2 regions of the Pseudoalteromonas sp. 19-MNA-CIBAN-0066 genome follow, and region 2 is predicted to be linked to the other one. Evidence: predicted binding sites of a transcription regulator. Region 2 holds the regulator's gene; the other holds the start of a gene.
What was found. Region 2 encodes NrdR, which represses ribonucleotide reductase genes. Its sites were predicted from a motif close to AAACACNANATNTNGTGTTT; they were not measured.
Positions count from the first base shown of each region.

Region 1: nrdA (class 1a ribonucleoside-diphosphate reductase subunit alpha) is a predicted target of NrdR. The motif match lies at 1,802-1,821, and genes of this name have one in related genera.

Region 1 is NZ_JBEONZ010000002.1:243,590-248,043, forward strand. It holds gene nrdA (class 1a ribonucleoside-diphosphate reductase subunit alpha) at 1-1,678, opposite strand, end outside; gene AAEZ18_RS02530 (HAD family hydrolase) at 2,091-2,771, opposite strand; gene ubiG (bifunctional 2-polyprenyl-6-hydroxyphenol methylase/3-demethylubiquinol 3-O-methyltransferase UbiG) at 2,771-3,481, opposite strand; gene gyrA (DNA topoisomerase (ATP-hydrolyzing) subunit A) at 3,659-4,454, shown strand, end outside.
Region 2 is NZ_JBEONZ010000020.1:33,825-38,278, reverse strand. It holds gene thrC (threonine synthase) at 1-812, shown strand, start outside; gene glyA (serine hydroxymethyltransferase) at 1,084-2,340, shown strand; gene nrdR (transcriptional regulator NrdR) at 2,445-2,894, shown strand; gene ribD (bifunctional diaminohydroxyphosphoribosylaminopyrimidine deaminase/5-amino-6-(5-phosphoribosylamino)uracil reductase RibD) at 2,897-4,045, shown strand; gene AAEZ18_RS12200 (riboflavin synthase) at 4,050-4,454, shown strand, end outside.

The DNA of each region.
Region 1 (4,454 bases), on a different contig from region 2:
TAGCAAGCTCGTTTGATGCTTTCATTAAGTAGTATTGAATCGCTTCAAATGTTTTGTGCGTTAGTGCATTTGCGCTGCCATCTGAATAACGCTTACCGTTTTTAGCTAGGTAGTATGCGTAGTTAATTACGCCTATTCCTAGAGTACGACGACCCATAGTGGCATTTTTTGCAGCCGGTACTGGGTAGTCTTGAAAATCAAGTAAGTTATCTAAAGCGCGTACAGCAAGCTCAGCCAATTCTTCAAGTTCATCTAGTGACTCAATAGCCCCTAAGTTAAATGCAGAGAGTGTACATAGCGCAATTTCGCCTTCTTCGTCGTTTACGTTATCCAACGGCTTAGTTGGTAATGCAATTTCTAAACATAAATTAGATTGGCGAATAGGTGCCACTTTAGCAATGAACGGGCTGTGCGTATTACAGTGGTCAACGTTTTGTAAGTAAATACGACCGGTACTTGCACGTTCTTGCGCAAACATTGAGAACAGTTCAATAGCTTTAATGCGTTTTTTACGAATTGATTCGTCTTGTTCGTATTTTACATAAAGCGCGTCAAACTCGTCTTGGTCTTCAAAAAATGCATCGTAAAGGCCTGGCACATCAGAGGGGCTAAACAAGGTAATGTAGTCGTCTTTAATTAAACGCGAGTACATTAGTTTATTAAACTGTACGCCGTAATCTAAATGACGCACGCGGTTGTCATCAACCCCGCGGTTATTTTTAAGTACTAACAGGTTTTCTACTTCTAAATGCCAAAGCGGGTAGAACAAGGTTGCTGCGCCGCCACGTACACCGCCTTGCGAACAGCTTTTAACCGCTGTTTGAAAGTGCTTATAAAAAGGAATACAACCCGTATGGTACGCTTCGCCATTGCGAATATGGCTACCCAGTGCACGAATGCGACCTGCGTTAATGCCAATGCCGGCACGTTGCGATACGTATTTAACAATTGCAGACGAGGTGGCGTTAATTGAATCAAGGCTGTCGCCACACTCTATTAATACACACGAGCTAAACTGGCGTGTTGGCGTACGAACACCTGCCATAATTGGCGTAGGCAGTGAAATTTTAAACAATGAAATCGCATCGTAAAAACGTTTTATATACGCAATACGTGTATCGCGAGGGTAGTCAGCAAATAAGCTAGCAGCGACTAAAATATATAAAAACTGCGCGCTTTCATAAATCTCACCGGTTACACGGTTTTGAACTAAGTATTTACCTTCAAGCTGTTTAACCGCAGCATAACTAAAGTTAAGGTCACGGCTGTGATCTAGGTATTCGTCTAATTCGTCAAGCTCTTGCTCGGTGTAATCTACCAGTAGGTGAGCGTCGTAGCGTTTGTCGCCAACCATTTTTGTTACATGATCAAATAAACGTGGTGGCTCAAATTGGCCATACGCTTTTTTACGTAAATGGAATACAGCTAAACGTGCTGACAAATACTGATAATCAGGAGATTCTTTTGAAATCTGATCGGCTGCAGCTTTAATGATGGTTTCGTGAATATCTTTAGTACGAATACCGTCGTAAAATTGAATGTGTGATTTTAATTCAACTTGCGAAACCGAAACGTTATTTAACCCTTCGGCGGCCCATTCAATAACGCGATGGATCTTGTCAAGATCAAGTGGCTCTTTACGGCCGTCACGTTTGCTTACAGATAACTGTTGGTTCATAGTTTTGCCTGTATTCCTTGGAAATTAAGTATTTTGACCAATGATTAATACTCCAAAATAACAGAGTATCTATTCATTTATTATTGTTTACACCAATTCAGGCGATTTTATTGAATAACATTTAGCCACAATATCTGGTGTTGTTCAAATTAGAGATCACAAGATAGTGTGGTCCGCGTTGTTTTGCAAGGGACAGAATTGCCCCTAATTGTGGATAACGTCGGGATAACACATTTGTGTTAGTAAGCATTAACCTTCGAACATTCGGTTAAGTTGAAATTTACAAAAATCAACTAAGGATCTACTAAATTTACGCTTTTTAAAAATATATTTTGACTGCTTTTTTTATCAGCAGGCTTTGTGTGAAAACTAACACAATCACAATATATAGTGTTTAATAATTAACATAGCACTATATATGGTTAAAACCTTCAATAGGGCTTTGCCAATTAAAATCGGCCTGCCAGCTCAAAACTTCGGTTAAGTTAGGCACGTAACCCCAAAGTGCGGTTGCGGTGTGCATACCTGCCGCTTTACCTGCTTGAATGTCACGCAAAGCATCGCCAATGTACAAGCAACGATTTGGTGCAACGCCCATTAGCTTGGCACAATGTAGTAAAGGTAAAGGCGAAGGTTTAGCTTCAGCTAAAGTATCGCCACTGATAACCACGCAGGCATTTTTTAAAGCAGGGATCGCGGCTACTAAAGGGGCGGTTAAAAATCCGGGTTTGTTAGTCATGATCCCCCATTTGATGTTTTTTCGCTCCAGTTCGATAAGTAGTGGCTCAATACCAGCAAAGCACGTGGTGTGTTTGGCTATATTAGCCGCGTAGGCATCAATTAATTGCTTAACGAGTTGTGCTTGCGGTTGCTCACCCCATTTATCTTTAAAACCGACCTCTAACAAGGCTGCTGCGCCATTAGATGCAGCAGCGCGATATACCTCACGACTTACTGTATCTAATTGCTGCGAACGCAGTACGGTATTTAAAGCTGCACCTAAGTCATCAGCGGTATCGAGTAAAGTGCCATCTAAGTCAAATAAAAAAGCATCGTACTCTATAGTAGGTGACGTTGATTGAGAGCTGACCATTACGCTAACTTCTCAAAATGCAGAATATAATTTACGCTTACGTCGGTATTAAGCGAGTACTGCTTAGATAATGGATTATAAGATAACCCAGCACTGGCGCGCACTTTTAAACCCGCTTGTTCAGCCCAGGCAATTAACTGTGCTGGTTTAATAAACTTTTTATGATCGTGAGTGCCTTCAGGCACCATTTTTAATAGCTTTTCTGCACCAATAATGGCGTATAAATAGGCTTTAGGGGTTTTATTAAGTGTTGAAAAAAACACATCAGCACCGGGTTTTGCAAGCTCTGCAACAGCATGAATAATAGAAGCCGGATCGGGTACATGCTCCAGCATTTCCATACAGGTTACTACATCAAAGCGAGCAGGGTGCTCGGATGCATATTGTTCAGCAGGTACTTTAATATACTCTACATGTACGCCTGTCTCTAGGCTGTGTAATTTGGCAACAGTTAAAGGCTCTTGGCCCATATCTATGCCGGTTACCTTTGCCCCCATGCGCGCCATGCTTTGGCTTAAAATACCGCCGCCACAACCTACGTCTAGTGTTTCTTTGTCAAATAGACCGCCAGTTTTATTGGCTATAAAGTCTAAACGTAAGGGGTTTATTTCGTGAAGCGGTTTAAATTCCCCGTCTAAATCCCACCACCGCTCTGCGATGGCCTCAAATTTTGCAATTTCTGCGTGATCTACATTTTGATGTTCGGTCATAAAATACTTCCTCGTCAATCTGGGGGCATTATATAGGGCTAAATTGGTAAATCGCAAAGTTTTGCGCCTGTAAATCTAAATAAATTGTGGTAGCATGTTTCTTTAGCAATAATAACAAATTCTCTTGATACCTAATAGTGGGTGTTTAAGAGCTGATACTGAAGGAATGTGATATCAATGACTGATCTCGCCCATGGCATTCTGCCAGTCAATATTGAAGACGAGTTAAAAAACTCCTACTTAGATTACGCAATGAGCGTAATTGTAGGACGTGCATTACCAGACGTGCGTGATGGCTTAAAACCTGTTCACCGCCGCGTTTTGTTTGCAATGAACGAGCTTAGTAATGATTGGAACAAGCCTTACAAAAAATCGGCACGTGTTGTCGGTGACGTAATCGGTAAATACCACCCACACGGCGATAGTGCTGTTTACGACACTATAGTACGTATGGCACAGCCATTCTCACTGCGTTATATGCTAGTAGATGGTCAAGGTAACTTCGGTTCGGTTGATGGTGATTCAGCAGCGGCAATGCGTTATACAGAAGTACGTATGGCAAAAATGTCGCATGAATTATTAGCCGATCTTGAAAAAGAAACGGTTGATTTCGTTCCTAACTACGACGGCACTGAGCAAATCCCTGACGTTTTACCAACCAGAGTTCCTAACTTATTAGTAAACGGTTCATCGGGTATTGCGGTAGGTATGGCAACAAACATTCCACCTCATAACTTAACTGAAGTGGTAAATGGCTGTTTAGCACTCATTCAAAACCCTGAATTATCTATTTTAGAGTTAATGGATTATATCCCGGGCCCAGATTTTCCAACTGCTGCAATTATCAACGGTAAAAAAGGCATAGAGCAAGCCTATTTAACTGGCCGTGGTAAAGTGTACATGCGTGCCCGCGCTGAAATAGAAGTAGATGAAAAAACGCATCGTGAAACTATCATTGTTCACGAAATACCTT
Region 2 (4,454 bases):
GCAAAATTTCACTGGCGCAGCAAAAGCTCTTTACTACATTGGGTGGCAACATTCATTGTTACGCGGTTGAAGGCAGCTTTGATGATTGCCAAGAGTTAGTTAAAAATGCGTTTTTAGATGAAGAAGTTAAATCGACACTGGGGCTTAATTCCGCTAACTCTATTAATATTAGTCGCTTAGTAGCGCAAGTTTGTTATTACTTTGAGGCAATTGCACAATTACCAAAAGCAAAACGGGCTACTGCGCATATTTCGGTTCCAAGTGGTAACTTTGGTAATGTGTGCGCGGCAATGATAGGTGCTGTTATTGGTTTGCCTGTTGGCAAACTAAGTGCAACTACTAATCAAAACGATACAGTACCGCGCTTTATGCTAGATAAAAACTGGACGCCAAATGCGACGCTAGAATCACTTTCAAATGCTATGGATGTAAGCAAGCCAAATAACTGGCCACGAGTGCAAACTATGCTCGACAACAACTGGTTTAGTTACGATAATTTTTATTCAACCAGCGTAAACGAGCAAGATACGCAAACAGTGATGAAAAATATTCAACAAACAGGTTATGTTGCTGAGCCGCATACTGCTATTGCATACCAAGGACTTGTTGAAAATCGCGCTCCTGGTGCTACTGGAATCTTTTTAGCCACGGCTCATCCAGCTAAATTTAAAGACAGTGTTGAAGGTATTTTAAACATTAAGCTAGACATGCCAAAGCCACTTGCAGATGCATTGGCTAAGCCATGTTTAGCTAATGATATAAATGCTGACTATGATGCCTTACGTACTGAAATACTTAAAAAATTAAGTTAAAAATAAAATTTAATTAAAGCGGCCTTGGTCGCTTTTTTTATAGGTATATTTTAGTGTGGGTGTTAATACTTTCATTAGCTATGCAAATATAGTAATTAATATATATTTTAATTTTTTATGTAATGATTAAAAAATATCATCTTAAAAAGCCTGTGAAATAAATTCAATCCCTGTTTAAATATCCTCAACTTAAGAGCGTAGGCAAATAGTCGTTTTAAGCGTACAATAAAGCCTCTAAAAAATACCATACACCTTGCCCCAGGAGACCCCAATGTTAGAACGTAGCATGAATATTTCAGATTTTGACCCAGAGTTATTTGACGCAATTGCAAAAGAAACTGCGCGCCAAGAAGATCACATTGAATTAATCGCTTCTGAAAACTACTGTAGCCCACGCGTACTAGAAGCACAGGGTTCACAGTTAACTAATAAATACGCAGAAGGTTATCCGGGCAAACGTTACTATGGCGGTTGTGAGCATGTAGACGTTGTTGAGCAATTAGCGATTGACCGTGCTAACGAACTATTTGGTTCTGACTACGCAAACGTACAACCACATGCTGGTTCGCAAGCAAATGCGGCTGTTTTTTTAGCGTTATTAAACGCCGGTGACACTGTACTTGGTATGAGCTTAGCTCATGGCGGCCATTTAACGCATGGTTCACACGTAAACTTTTCAGGTAAGCTTTACAATGCAATTCAGTATGGCCTAGATGAAACTACAGGCGAAATTGATTACGCACAGGTTGAAGCGCTAGCGCTTGAGCACAAACCAAAAATGATCATTGGTGGCTTCTCAGCATACTCAGGTATTGTTGATTGGGCTAAATTACGTGAAATCGCTGATAAAATTGGCGCTTACTTTTTTGTAGATATGGCGCACGTTGCTGGTTTAATTGCGGCGGGTATTTACCCAAGCCCAGTTCCTCACGCACATGTTGTTACTACAACTACACATAAAACATTAGCAGGCCCACGTGGTGGTTTAATTATTTCGGCATGTGGCGACGAAGCAATTTACAAAAAGCTTAACAGTGCTGTTTTCCCTGGTGGCCAAGGCGGTCCTTTATGTCATGTTATTGCTGCTAAAGCAGTGGCATTTAAAGAAGCTCTACAGCCAGAGTTTAAAGTGTACCAAACACAAGTTGTTAAAAATGCACAGGCTATGGTTGCTGTTATGCAGGAACGTGGCTACAAAATTGTATCTGACAAAACTGAAAACCACTTATTCTTACTTGATTTAATCAATAAAGACATTACTGGTAAAGATGCAGATGCTGCTTTGGGTAACGCTCATATTACAGTTAACAAAAACTCAGTGCCTAACGATCCACGTTCACCGTTTGTAACTTCGGGCCTACGTATTGGTTCACCTGCAATTACTCGTCGTGGTTTTAAAGAAGCAGAATCTAAAGAGCTTGCTGGCTGGATCTGTGACGTACTAGATAACATCAATGATGAATCAGTACAGGCGCAAGTAAGAGAAAAAGTAAAAGCTATTTGTGCAAAACTACCTGTTTACGCTTAATAAAAGTAAAACAGTAATTTAGATCACAATCGCTTAGTTTTTTGCTAAGATAAAGGCCGCTTTAAAGCGGCCTTTTTTGTTTTTTAAAACGGAAGTACCTAGCTATGCATTGCCCATTTTGTACCGCAAAAGATACCAAAGTTATTGACTCTCGCCTGGTTGGCGGTGGTCACCAAGTGCGTCGTCGTCGTGAATGCAATGACTGCCATGAGCGTTTTACTACGTTTGAGGGCGCAGAGCTGGTTATGCCACGGGTAATTAAACAAGATGGCAGCCGCGAACCCTTTAACGAAGATAAGTTATTAAATGGTTTAAACCGCGCACTAGAAAAACGCCCCGTAAGTACCGAACAAGTAGAAGAAGTTGTTCATATAATAAAGTCGCAATTACGCGCAACCGGCGAGCGAGAAGTTTCGAGCCACTTAGTGGGAGAGTGCATTATGGAAGCGCTTAAAAAGCTCGATAAAGTAGCTTATGTGCGCTTTGCCTCAGTGTATCGCTCGTTCGAAGATATTCGCGAATTTGGCGAAGAAATTGCCCGTTTAGGGGAGTAAGTATGCAGAGCGACTACGTTTTTAACCAATATGACGAAATGTATATGGCACGTGCTATAGAGCTGGCTAAAAAAGGCCGGTTTACTACCACGCCTAATCCAAACGTAGGTTGTGTATTAGTTAAAAACAATGAAATAGTAGGCGAGGGATTTCATCAGCTTGCCGGACAAGGGCATGCAGAAGTAAATGCACTTGCTATGGCAGGCAGTAAAGCAAAAGGCGCAACTGCTTATGTTACGCTTGAGCCATGTAGCCATTATGGCCGCACACCGCCGTGCGCAGAAGGTTTAAAAGCCGCCGGTGTGGTAAAAGTAATTGCCGCTATGGTCGATAGCAATCCACAAGTGGCAGGTAAGGGGCTGAAAATACTTAGCGACGCTGGTATTGAGGTTGCACATGGGTTACTTGAAGCACAGGCTAGGGCGCTTAATTTAGGCTTTTTTAAACGCATGGAGCATGGCCTGCCCTATGTAACGTGTAAAATGGCCGCCAGTATTGATGGCAAAACGGCGCTAAATAATGGCCAAAGTAAGTGGATAACAGGCGCAGCAGCACGCCAAGACGTACAGTTATATCGTGCACAAAGTTGCGCTATTTTAACCGGTGCCGATACAGTATTAGTAGATGACGCTAAATTAAATGTGCGTAAAAATGAATTACCGCAGGCATTACCTACACAGTTACCGCTTCGCCAACCGGTGCGTGTTATTATTGACTCGCAAAATCGTTTAACCCCAAATCTTGCTTTATTTGCTATTGAAAGTGAAATAATAATTTTTACTACCAAGGTTGATAAATCGCAACATTGGCCGCATTTTGTAAAGCATATAGTAGTAACTGCTAGTAATTCAAAAGTTGATTTAACCGCGGTTTTAAAAAAGCTCGCAAAGCTGCAATTTAACACAGTGTGGCTAGAGGCTGGGGCAACCCTTGCGGGTAAAATGGTTGAACTGGATTTAATAGATGAATTTATTTTTTATCTAGCGCCTAAATTAATTGGGTGTGATGGCAAGAGTTTAGTTAATTTTCCTGAGTTGATCAGTATGCAAAATACGATTAATTTAACTTTTAATGAGTGTACGCGCATAGGTGATGATTTACGTATTAGCGCAGTTAAAAGCTCATTAAAACCACTTGATACAAAAGAGTAATGCTATGTTTACTGGGATAATAGAAGCCACAGGCAAAATTGCTTTATTACAAAAAAAACAAGGCGATTTAGCTATTCGTGTACAAAGCCCTGACCTTGATATGAGTGATGTTAAGTTAGGTGATAGTATTGCCACTAATGGTGTGTGTTTAACTGTTGTTGATAAACATGCAGATGGTTTTAGTGCCGACTTATCGAATGAAACCATAGGTTTAACTGGTTTTGCTCATTACACATTAGGGCAAACAGTTAATCTTGAAAAAGCCATGCAACCGGTTTCGCGTTTAGGTGGGCATTTAGTATCTGGTCATGTTGATGGCATTGCTACAATTACCGCCATTACGCCAAATGCACGTGCTACAGAATATTGGCTAAGCACAGATGAAAACCTAATGAAATACATACCATAC